2 regions of the Solidesulfovibrio sp. DCME genome follow, and region 2 is predicted to be linked to the other one. Evidence: riboswitches for the same ligand, from Rfam matches in the RefSeq annotation. Region 2 holds a riboswitch; the other holds the start of a gene.
What was found. Region 2 has a riboswitch for cobalamin ahead of ACP59X_RS17650 (hypothetical protein). Riboswitches for the same ligand answer to the same signal wherever they lie in the genome.
Positions count from the first base shown of each region.

Region 1: it holds a riboswitch for cobalamin, as region 2 does, so the genes downstream of both, ACP59X_RS23320 (ribonucleoside triphosphate reductase) here and ACP59X_RS17650 (hypothetical protein) in region 2, are expected to answer to the same signal.

Region 1 is NZ_CP188261.1:5,282,563-5,287,382, reverse strand. Features, by position in the region: gene ACP59X_RS23325 (anaerobic ribonucleoside-triphosphate reductase activating protein) at 1-200, opposite strand, end outside; gene ACP59X_RS23320 (ribonucleoside triphosphate reductase) at 382-2,574, opposite strand; cobalamin riboswitch at 2,707-2,931, opposite strand; gene ACP59X_RS23315 (hypothetical protein) at 3,201-3,479, opposite strand; gene ACP59X_RS23310 (ABC transporter ATP-binding protein) at 3,469-4,185, opposite strand; gene livM (high-affinity branched-chain amino acid ABC transporter permease LivM) at 4,188-4,820, opposite strand, start outside.
Region 2 is NZ_CP188261.1:3,988,171-3,992,990, reverse strand. Features, by position in the region: gene ACP59X_RS17660 (iron hydrogenase small subunit) at 146-520, opposite strand; gene ACP59X_RS17655 ([FeFe] hydrogenase, group A) at 531-1,796, opposite strand; cobalamin riboswitch at 2,115-2,321, shown strand; gene ACP59X_RS17650 (hypothetical protein) at 2,418-2,735, shown strand; gene ACP59X_RS17645 (hypothetical protein) at 2,732-3,085, shown strand; gene ACP59X_RS17640 (methylenetetrahydrofolate reductase) at 3,072-3,986, shown strand; gene ACP59X_RS17635 (FecCD family ABC transporter permease) at 4,134-4,820, opposite strand, start outside.

The DNA of each region.
Region 1 (4,820 bases), 1.3 Mb from region 2:
AGAAGCCCCCGCCGGCTCTCCAGCCAGGACAGCACCGAGGCGGCGTCGCGCTCGCCCTCGCCGCCGATTTTGCGCAGCGGTTCGTTGTGGCAGTAGGGGCAGCCCCAGGGGCAGCCCTGGCAGTAGATGACCGCCGCCAGGGCGTCGGGGAAATCCAGGGTCGAAAGGGGCGTCACGCCGCCGATGGTCAGTCCGTCCATCCGGGCTCCCTTACCGTTCCCGCTGGCCGGGGGCAAGGGGCGGCCGGCCGGGTGGCGCCGGCCGCCCCGATAGGCCTCGTGTGGCGTTCTGAAAAAAACAGGGAACTGTTTTTTTCAGAAAGAATAATTATTCAAATTATTATTCTCGAAATTCGTATGCACGAATTTCGAGAACGCGACACTAGGACGCGGTTGTCGGCTCCGCAAAGCAGACCCGCTCCTCGTACTCGCCCTGTTTGCCGGTGTTGAATGCCGACTTGGGCCGGTAATAGCCCATGACCCGGGTCCAGATCTCGCAGGCTTGCGTGCGGCCTTCGGCGGCGCAGCGGGGGCAGGTCTCCTGCTCGCCGGGAAGATACCCGTGGACGTCGCAGATGGAGAAGGTGGGCGTCACGGTCACGTAGGGCAGGGCGAAGCGCGACAGCGACCGGCGCACGAGGTTCTTGCAGGCCTGGGCGCTGGAAAGCCGCTCGCCCATGTAGAGGTGGAGCACCGTGCCGCCGGTGTATTTGCGCTGGAGCTCCTCCTGGCGCGAAAGGGCCTCGAAGGGGTCGTCGGTGAACCCGACGGGCAGCTGGGAGGAATTGGTGTAATAGGGCTTGTCGTCGGTGCCGGCTTGCAGGATGCCGGGGAAGCGTTTGCGGTCCTCGCGGGCGAAGCGGTAGGTGGTGCCCTCGGCCGGGGTGGCTTCCAGGTTGTAGAGGTGGCCGGTGCGCTCCTGGAACTCGGTCATGCGGGCGCGCACGTGGTCGAGGAGCTTGACTGCCAGGGCGTGGCCGGCCGGCGTCGCGATATTGTCCGCGTCGCCCGTGAAGTTGCGCACCATTTCATTGATGCCGTTGACGCCGATGGTGGAGAAGTGGTTGCGCAGCGTCCCCAGGTAGCGCTTGGTGTAGGGGAACAGCCCGGCGTCCATGCGGCGGCCGATCTCCTTGCGCTTGATCTCCAGGCTCGTGCGGGCGGTCTCCAGCAGCCCGTCCAGGCGCGCCACCAGGCCTGCCCAGTCGCCGCGATGCAGATGGCCCAGGCGGGCGCAGTTGATGGTGACCACGCCCACGGACCCGGTCTGTTCGGCGCTGCCGAAGAGGCCGTTGCCGCGTTTGAGCAGTTCGCGCAAATCGAGCTGCAACCGGCAGCACATGGAGCGCACCATGCCGGGCTCCAGGTCGGAATTGAGGAAGTTCTGGAAGTAGGGGAGCCCGTACTTGGCCGTCATCTCGAACAGGATGTCGACATTGGGCGAGTCCCAGGGGAAATCCTTGGTGATGTTGTAGGTCGGGATGGGGAAGGTAAAAACGCGCCCTTTGGCGTCGCCGGCGGTCATGACCTCGATGTAGGCCCGGTTGATGGTATCCATCTCGGCTTGCAGGTCGCCGTAGGTAAAGGGCATCTCCTCGCCGCCGATGACCGGGTGCTGGCCGCGCAGGTCCTCGGGGCAGGTCCAGTCGAAGGTCAGGTTGGTAAACGGCGTCTGGGTGCCCCAGCGCGAGGGGACATTCAAGTTGTAGATCAGCTCCTGGATGGACTGGCGCACCTGGGCATAGGAAAGCTTGTCCTTGCGGAGAAACGGGGCCATGTAGGTGTCGAAGCTGGAAAAGGCCTGGGCGCCGGCCCATTCGTTTTGCAGCGTGCCCAGGAAGTTGACGATCTGGCCCACGGCGCTGGAAAGGTGCCTGGGCGGGTCGGCCTCCACCTTGTCGGGGACGCCGTTTAAGCCCTCCTGCAAGAGCATTTTGAGCGACCAGCCGGCGCAGTAGCCGGCCAGCATGTCCAAATCGTGGATGTGGAGGTCGCCTTCTCGGTGGGCGGCGCCGACTTCCGGCGGGTAGACGTGGTTGAGCCAATAGTTGGCCACCACCTTGCCCGAAACGTTGAGGATGAGCCCGCCGAGCGAATAGCCCTGGTTGGCGTTGGCGGCCACGCGCCAGTCCTGGCGGTCGAGGTATTCGTTGACCGAAGCGGCCACGTCCACCACGGTTTTCCTGTCCTGGCGCAGGCGGGCGCGCTGCTCGCGGTAGACGGAGTAGGCGCGCATGGTGCGGAAGTGGTTGGCGGAAATCAGCGCCTGTTCGACCACGTCCTGGATGCGCTCGATGTCGGGGACCCCGCCGGAGAAGCGGTGGGACAGGACCTTGACCACCTGCGCCGTGAGCAGGCCCGCCTCGTCGTCGCCGAAGTCGCCGGTGGCCGCGCCGGCGCGGCGGATGGCCGAGCGGATCTTGTCGGCGTCGAAGGGCACGACCTGGCCGTCGCGCTTGCGGATGCGGGCCGGGACGGCGGCCACGGCCGGCGGGCGGGCTTCGGGTTTTTCGGGGACATTTTCGGAACGGACGACATCGACGGCAAGGTTGCCGTGCTCGGTCGGCGAAAGCATGGGTGGTCTCCCTGGTCTGGGCTGGCGCGGTGGCGCCGGTTCGTGAAAGCGGTTCGGACAGGCGGCGCGGGGGCCAAGGCCCTCGCGCCTGCCGGGTCGCCCTCCCGCGAGGCTCCCTCGACGCCGCCGGCCGTTGGCCGACGGGCGTTGGCAGGTCTTCGGACTCGCGAACGGGCCGGCGGATGGCCGGGGTGCCTAGTGCCCGCCGCTTCCCGGAGGGGTGCTCCAGTGCTTGGTGGCGGGGGTCGTTTTCGCTTACCGCTGCGGGGCAGTTCCGGAATTGCGCCGGATTCCCTCTTTCGGCCCGTACCGCTCCCTCCCCCGGGGCGGACGGACACCAACGCAGCCCCACTGTATGGGAAAAGCGTTGGGCCGTGTCAACGCCGTCCGTCCCTTCCCCCTTGGCAAGGTTTTTCTGTCTCGGGAGGGGGATGGACCCTTTTCGAACAGCCTGACGACAGCGGGCGATTAAGGAAGGCGGCGAAAAAACTAGAGAACTATTTTTCTCTTATTTGTCCGCTAAATTGGCCAATCCGCCGGATCGCGCCCACCCGGCTCCCCCATTGGGGAGGTCCAGGAGGGGCACTGCCCCTCCTGGCCGCCGGAGGCATCTTCCCTTCTTCCGCCTACTTGTAATCCTTATCCGCGGCCTTGACCGTCTGCACGAGCCGCATGAAGTCCACGCCGGCCTGGTGCATGTGGGTGTAGTGCTCGGCGTAGTCGATGTCGATGCCGGACATGGACTGGGCGACGCGGATGTCGTCGAGGAAGCGGGTGACGGCGGCGGGGTCGGGGCTGTCGCCGAACTGGCGGGCAATGGCGTCAAGGACGAGGGCGCGGACGGCCTCGGCCTTATCCGGGCGCAGCCTGGCCAGGATGGCGGCGAGGGCGGGGTTATTGTCCAAGGTAGGCCTTCTTGATGTCCACGTTTTCGCGCAGGTTTTCGGCCGTGTCCTCCATGACCACGGTGCCGGTTTCCAGCACGTAGGCCCGGTCGGCCAGTTTCAGCGCGATGTTGGCGTTTTGCTCGACGAGCAGGATGGTCATGCCCCGCTCCTCGTTGACGTTGCGTATGATGCGGAAGATGTGCTGGGAGATCATGGGCGAAAGCCCCAGCGACGGTTCGTCGAGGAGCAGCATTTTCGGGCGGCTCATCAGCGCCCGGGCGATGGCCAGCATCTGCTGCTCGCCGCCGGACAGGGTGCCGCCGTGCTGCTTGCGCCGCTCGAACAGCACCGGAAACAGGCGAAAGACCAGGCCCAGGTCGGCCTCGATGCCGTCGGCGTCGCGGCGGAAAAAGGCGCCCATGTCCAGGTTCTCCCGCACGGTCAGGCGCGGGAAGATGCGCCGGCCCTCGGGCACCTGGCACAGGCCCATCTCGGGCAGCCTGTCGGCGCGCAGGTCGCGGATGGATTTGCCCTGGTAGCGCACGTCGCCGGCGCTGGCCCGCACGATGCCGCAGATGGTCATGAGCGTGGTGGACTTGCCGGCGCCGTTGGCCCCGATGATGGTGACGATCTCGCCCTCGTTGACGGTCAGCGTCACGTCGCGCAGGGCCTGGATGCGGCCGTAGTGGGCGCATACGCCCGTAAGTTCCAGGATGGCGGCCACGGCTACTCCGAATCGTCCGAACGTTTGCCCATCCGCGCCGCCGGCCAGAGTCCGGCCGGGCGCACCAGCATCATCACGGCCATGGCCCCGCCGAAGGCCAGCATGCGGTAGAGCTCGAAGCCCCGGAAGACCTCCGGCAGGGCGACCAGGGCCAGGGCGCCGAGGATGACGCCGGGAATGGAGCCCATGCCGCCCAGGACCACCATGGCCAGCACCATGGCCGACTCGATGAAGGTGAAGCTCTCGGGGCTGACAAAGCGCATGCGCGCGGCGAAAAAGGCCCCGGCCAGGCCGCCGAAGACCGCGCCCAGGGCGTAGGCCAGAAGCTTGAAGCGGAAGGTGTCCACGCCCATGAGCTCGGCCGCGGTCTCGTCCTCGCGGATGGCCTCGAAGGCCCGGCCGATGCGCGAGAAATTGATGCGGTAGACGGCGATGACCGTGAAGACCGCCAGGGCCAGAATGATGTAGTAGAGGTATTCGAGCTTGCGCAGCAGCAGGTACTCGAAGGAAAAGGAGCCGTCGGCAAAGGTCGGGATGTAGATGCCCGGGGCCTTGATGCCGAGGATGCCGTTGGGGCCGCCGGTCAGGGCCATCCAGTTGTTGAGCACGATGCGCACGATCTCGCCGAACCCGAG
Region 2 (4,820 bases):
ATAGACCAACTGCGTGCTCGCATGGGCTTTTTCTATTTATATCCCCCCCCCCCGGCGTAAGAGCGCTGACTGGATAGCCGCAACAATCGAACCTTAGGGTCAGGTGTGCCCTTGCCGCAGGTCCAAGTGTCACAGCGGCAGGGGGTTATTCGTAGGGGTAGGTTGTTCCGGCGAATTCCTTGGCCCGGGGATTGGGGTACTGCCCGGCTGCAATCAATTTCTTGATGTTTTTCGAGCGATCTTCCCAATGCGTGTGGAGGAGTTGTTCGGCCTTGTGGCTCATGGGCTCTTCCAAATAGTTTTTGTAGAGTGTCTGGACCTGCACGTTCTGCTGCGATGCACGCTCCTTGAATGCGGCATCCGCACCGTAAACGCCGTCGATCCGGTCCATCATGAAATCCTTGAGCTGTTTGGCGGCCGCCACGGCCCGTCCGGTCAAGCGCAAGCCGATCAAGGCTCCGGCTGACAACGTGCAGGCTGTTTTTAGAAATCCCCGTCGGGTAAAGCTTATAATCGACATGGCGCGCTCCTTAGGCTTTCTGTTCGTTGTAAAGGTCCAGGCGCTTTTTCATGGACGCATAGAATTTCGTCACGCGCTGGTCCATGGACTGCAGTACCGTAGGCATAATAGGTTGCCCGCCACCCATGACACAGCCACCCGGGCAGGCCATGAATTCGATGAACTGCCACGGCGATTTGCCGGACTTGACCACTTCACAAACCTCGGCAAAGCGTTTTGCGCCATGAACCACGGCAACTTTGACCGGGGTGCCTCCGACATCGACGGTGGCTTCCTTGAGACCCTTGAGTCCGCGTACCGCCTTGAAATCCCAGCTTTGCGGAGCCTTGCCCGTAACGGCCTGATAGGCGAACCGTAAGGCCGCTTCCATGACACCGCCAGTGACGCCAAAGATGGTGCCGCCGCCGGTGGATTCGCCCATGAGGGGATCGCGCTTGCCATCAGGAACGGTTTTCAGGTCGATGCCGGCTTTCTTCAGCATATAGGCTAATTCGCGGGTATCAATCGTGGCATCGATGTCCTGGTAGCCGCTGGACCAGTTGACCGGCCGCATGCCTTCGTACTTCTTGGCCGTGCACGGCATGATGGAAACGGTATAGACGTCGGCCCGGGGGTATTTCATGGTGTCCGCGCCGTAGGTCTTGGCCAGGGACCCCAGCATGCCGATAGGCGATTTGCACGAGGACATGTGGGGGAACAACTCAGGATAGAACGTTTCCACGTATTTGTGCCAGCCTGGGCAGCAAGAAGTGAATTGCGGCAACGGCTTGTCAATCTTTTTTGTAAGCCGCTTGACGAACTCCGTGCCCTCTTCCCAGATGGTGACGTCGGCGGTCCATTCATTATCCCAGACATGGTTGAAACCAAGTTTTTGCAACCCGCCAAGCATCTTGTCCGTAGTCACGGTCCCCACCGGCATGCCGAAGCAGTCACCCAGGCCGTAGCGCACGGCTGGAGCGGGCATGGCGATGACTTTCACGTTTTTATCCTTGAGTTTTTCCTCAATAACGGGGACCCAAGACTGCTCTTCGTAGATAGCCGACACAGGGCAATGCGTCAGGCATTGGCCACAGTTGATACATGCTTCATTATGAGGAATTTTGTGGGGCTCGCCTGTCTCGCCAACCACAGCACCCGTTGGACAATAGTTCATGCAGGTGTCACATCCAATGCATTTGCTTTCATCGATCTTGATAAAATACAGCTTGTCTGGGTCCGCTTTCGGATCAGGAGACTGCATTTCATAGAAGATCTTTTCCATTTCTATCCGACTCATAAATAACCTCCGCTACCTTAAATAGTTACATTGCAATTTAGTGAATACCGCCCTAAAAAGACTCGCGAATCACACCGAAGCCAACGGCGCATTTTTTTGGGGGGGGTGGCACGCCTCCTTTTGGATGTCGGGTGTTACGAATTTTTATTTAGTAATACCGGTAGGATAAATATACTCATGTAGTATGATATAATATTGCCACACGTGGCGCAAGGGGTATTGAATTTCCGGAGAGTTAGTTTCGCCGACGAAGTGACATTCGATTATTTCTCGGCCGAGCTGGCCAGGGCTTGGTGCGTACTTGACGTCAATCCGAGCCGAAGCTATGGAAAATAAGGTTTTGTGTGCAGAGACAGACCATTCGGGAAACGGAAGACGGTGTAAATCCGTCGCAGACGCGCTGCTGTAATCGGGGTTTGCCGGCGGCGGGCCACTGAGCCCTGCTCGGGAAGGATGCCGCCAAGTTTTCCTGGTCGAAAGGACCAGCCCCCGTAAGCCAGAAGACGCCTCGAAGTGGTCGGCAATCCAGGCCTCGCGACATGGGCCGGGGTGACCAGGACAGGATGCGTCTAGCCTGCCCCGTTCATTCTTGGCCCGTTCTCCTCCGAGGGAACGGGCTTTTTGCGTTTCGCTCGCGTCGCCGGCCATGCCGACCTTCTTCTGAATCCCTTTGGGCACGGCAAGGAGGCATGTGGCATGGTGACGTGTTCATCTAACTTTCCTCATAGCGACATCAAGCGTGAGCCAAAGACCTTCCTTGAGGATTGGTGCGGGAAAAAGAACTCGACAGGTCTGATCCACGCTGCCGATACGTTGCGACCCCGCCTCTCAAAGTTCGACCAATATGAAGCGGAAAGCGACATCATGGCTGCTTTGAGAAACTCAGTCAAAGCAGCGGCTGTCGTGCGCCAATATCCGGCCGGGGCCAGGTCGCAATGAAACGCGAACACAAAAAGGACCAAGCCGAGATGTTCGCCATTCCCTTGCCAGCGGGCGCAGCAGGCTTGCTTGCGGCCTTAAGGGACATGGGCGAAGGGGATCGGCGCAAGTATGCCGGGCTTTTTTGCCAGGCAATCGCTGCGGGAATGAAAATACCGACCGCATCCTGCTCCCCTCCGGACGCTCCCTTTTCCGCACAGAAGGCCGACTCATATTGCCCGCTCAGTTGCCTCGGAGAAATATGGCCGGAGGAAACTCTGGCCGCCAACCTGCGCGCAGCCTCCGCTGCGACAACAACCGCGCCCAACGGCGCTATCGTCTTGATGATGGTGAAACATGAAAATAGCTGATTTGATGCCCTCAAGAAGTCGGTTTGTCTCTTTAGAATTTTTTCCCCCAAAGGAGCACAACGCCTGGCAAGGATTCGAGTCACAGATAGAACGGATGGCTGAGCTTGCCCCTCTGTTCGTTTCTGTGACGTACGGAGCCGGCGGCGGCACGCGGGCCACCACCCTTGCGACGGCCTCATGCCTGCAGGAACGGTTTGGATTATTCCCCATGGTCCATCTGACCTGTGCTGGGGCGACCCACGAGTCCATCGTGAGTTTCATGGAAGAACTTCAGGACATTGGAATAACCAACATCCTCGCATTGCGGGGCGACTTGCCGCCGGGCGTCCTTCCGACGGCGAATTCCGGCTTCTCTCATGCTTCCGATCTCGTTGCCTTCATCAGGTTGCGGTATCCGGAAACGGGGATCGCCGTAGCCTGCTACCCTGAAGCGCATCCGGAAGCCGCCAGCATCGCCGACGACCTTGAATGGACCAAGCACAAACTGGATGTCGGCGCGGATTTCGCCATCACCCAGCTATTTTTCGACGTCCGCTGCTATAATGATTTCGTCGCCCGATTACGCCGCAGGGGTGTCGTCAAGCCTATCATTCCCGGCGTGCTCCCGCTTCTCAGCATGCAATCCCTGCACAGGATTCTCTCACTTTGCGGCGCGAGTATTCCGGTAAAACTGTACCTTGAGTTGGTGCAGGCGGACAAAGATGGCGGAAATGAAGCCGTACGGCGCAAAGGCATAGAAATCGCACAACGCCAAATTCGTGACCTTATTGAACAGGGAGCGTCAGGAATACATCTTTATACACTGAATAATGCGGATGCTTGTATCGATATATTGTCTGGTGTTGACTATTTCGATACTCAAAAGAAAATATCTAGCCCCTCACACGAGGTTGTGACCTGATGATTCCGCCATGGCTTGTAACAGACTGCTATGAAAAGCCCATCGCAGCCGTTCACCGGGATAATCACTCGTGATCCCGGTGAATGGGACGACTTCCCGGCAGAGCCGTGATGCGAGGCGTATCCGTGAACGGATTGCAGTCTACGGCTAGATTCCAGTCATGGTCGCGGTGGTGGTGACGAGCACGCCCTGCACAAGACGCACCCGCACCCCGAGGTTTGCGGCCGCCTCGTCGCCGAGAAGGAGCAGGTTCATCGTCTGAGACAAGGCGAAGACCAACATGGCCCCGGCGACGACGCACAGGGCGGGGATCGGCAAAGAACCCAACGTGGCCGAAGACGTGTCGCCCATGAGCCAGACCAGTGTGGCGTGCAAGGTATGATCCCTGGTCATGGAGAGGAAAAACATGATGGCGGCCGAACAGAAGGCATTGACCATGACGCCGGACAGGACAAGGGAGGGCGTTGCCACGTGCCCATCCCGTAGCGACAGGGTCACGGCCACGCCAAAGGCTGCCATTGCCCCGAAAAAGGCGAGCGGTCCGGCTCCCAGGAACGTGGGCAAACCGAGCAACATGCCGCCCACCACGCCGAGGGCCGCTCCACCGGACACGCCGAGGATATAGGGATCGGCCAGTGGATTGCGCACCAGCGTTTGGAAGACCAAGCCACTAAGAGACAGCGCGCCGCCGGCCAAGGCCGCCAGCAAGCTCCGGGGCAGCCGCAACTTCCAGACGATGGCCAGGACGGTCGGGTCGCAGGCGTCGCTTTGGGCAAGCGCCCGCAGCACATCGTGCAGGGGAAGGGAACTCGATCCAACGACAAGGCCGGTGAT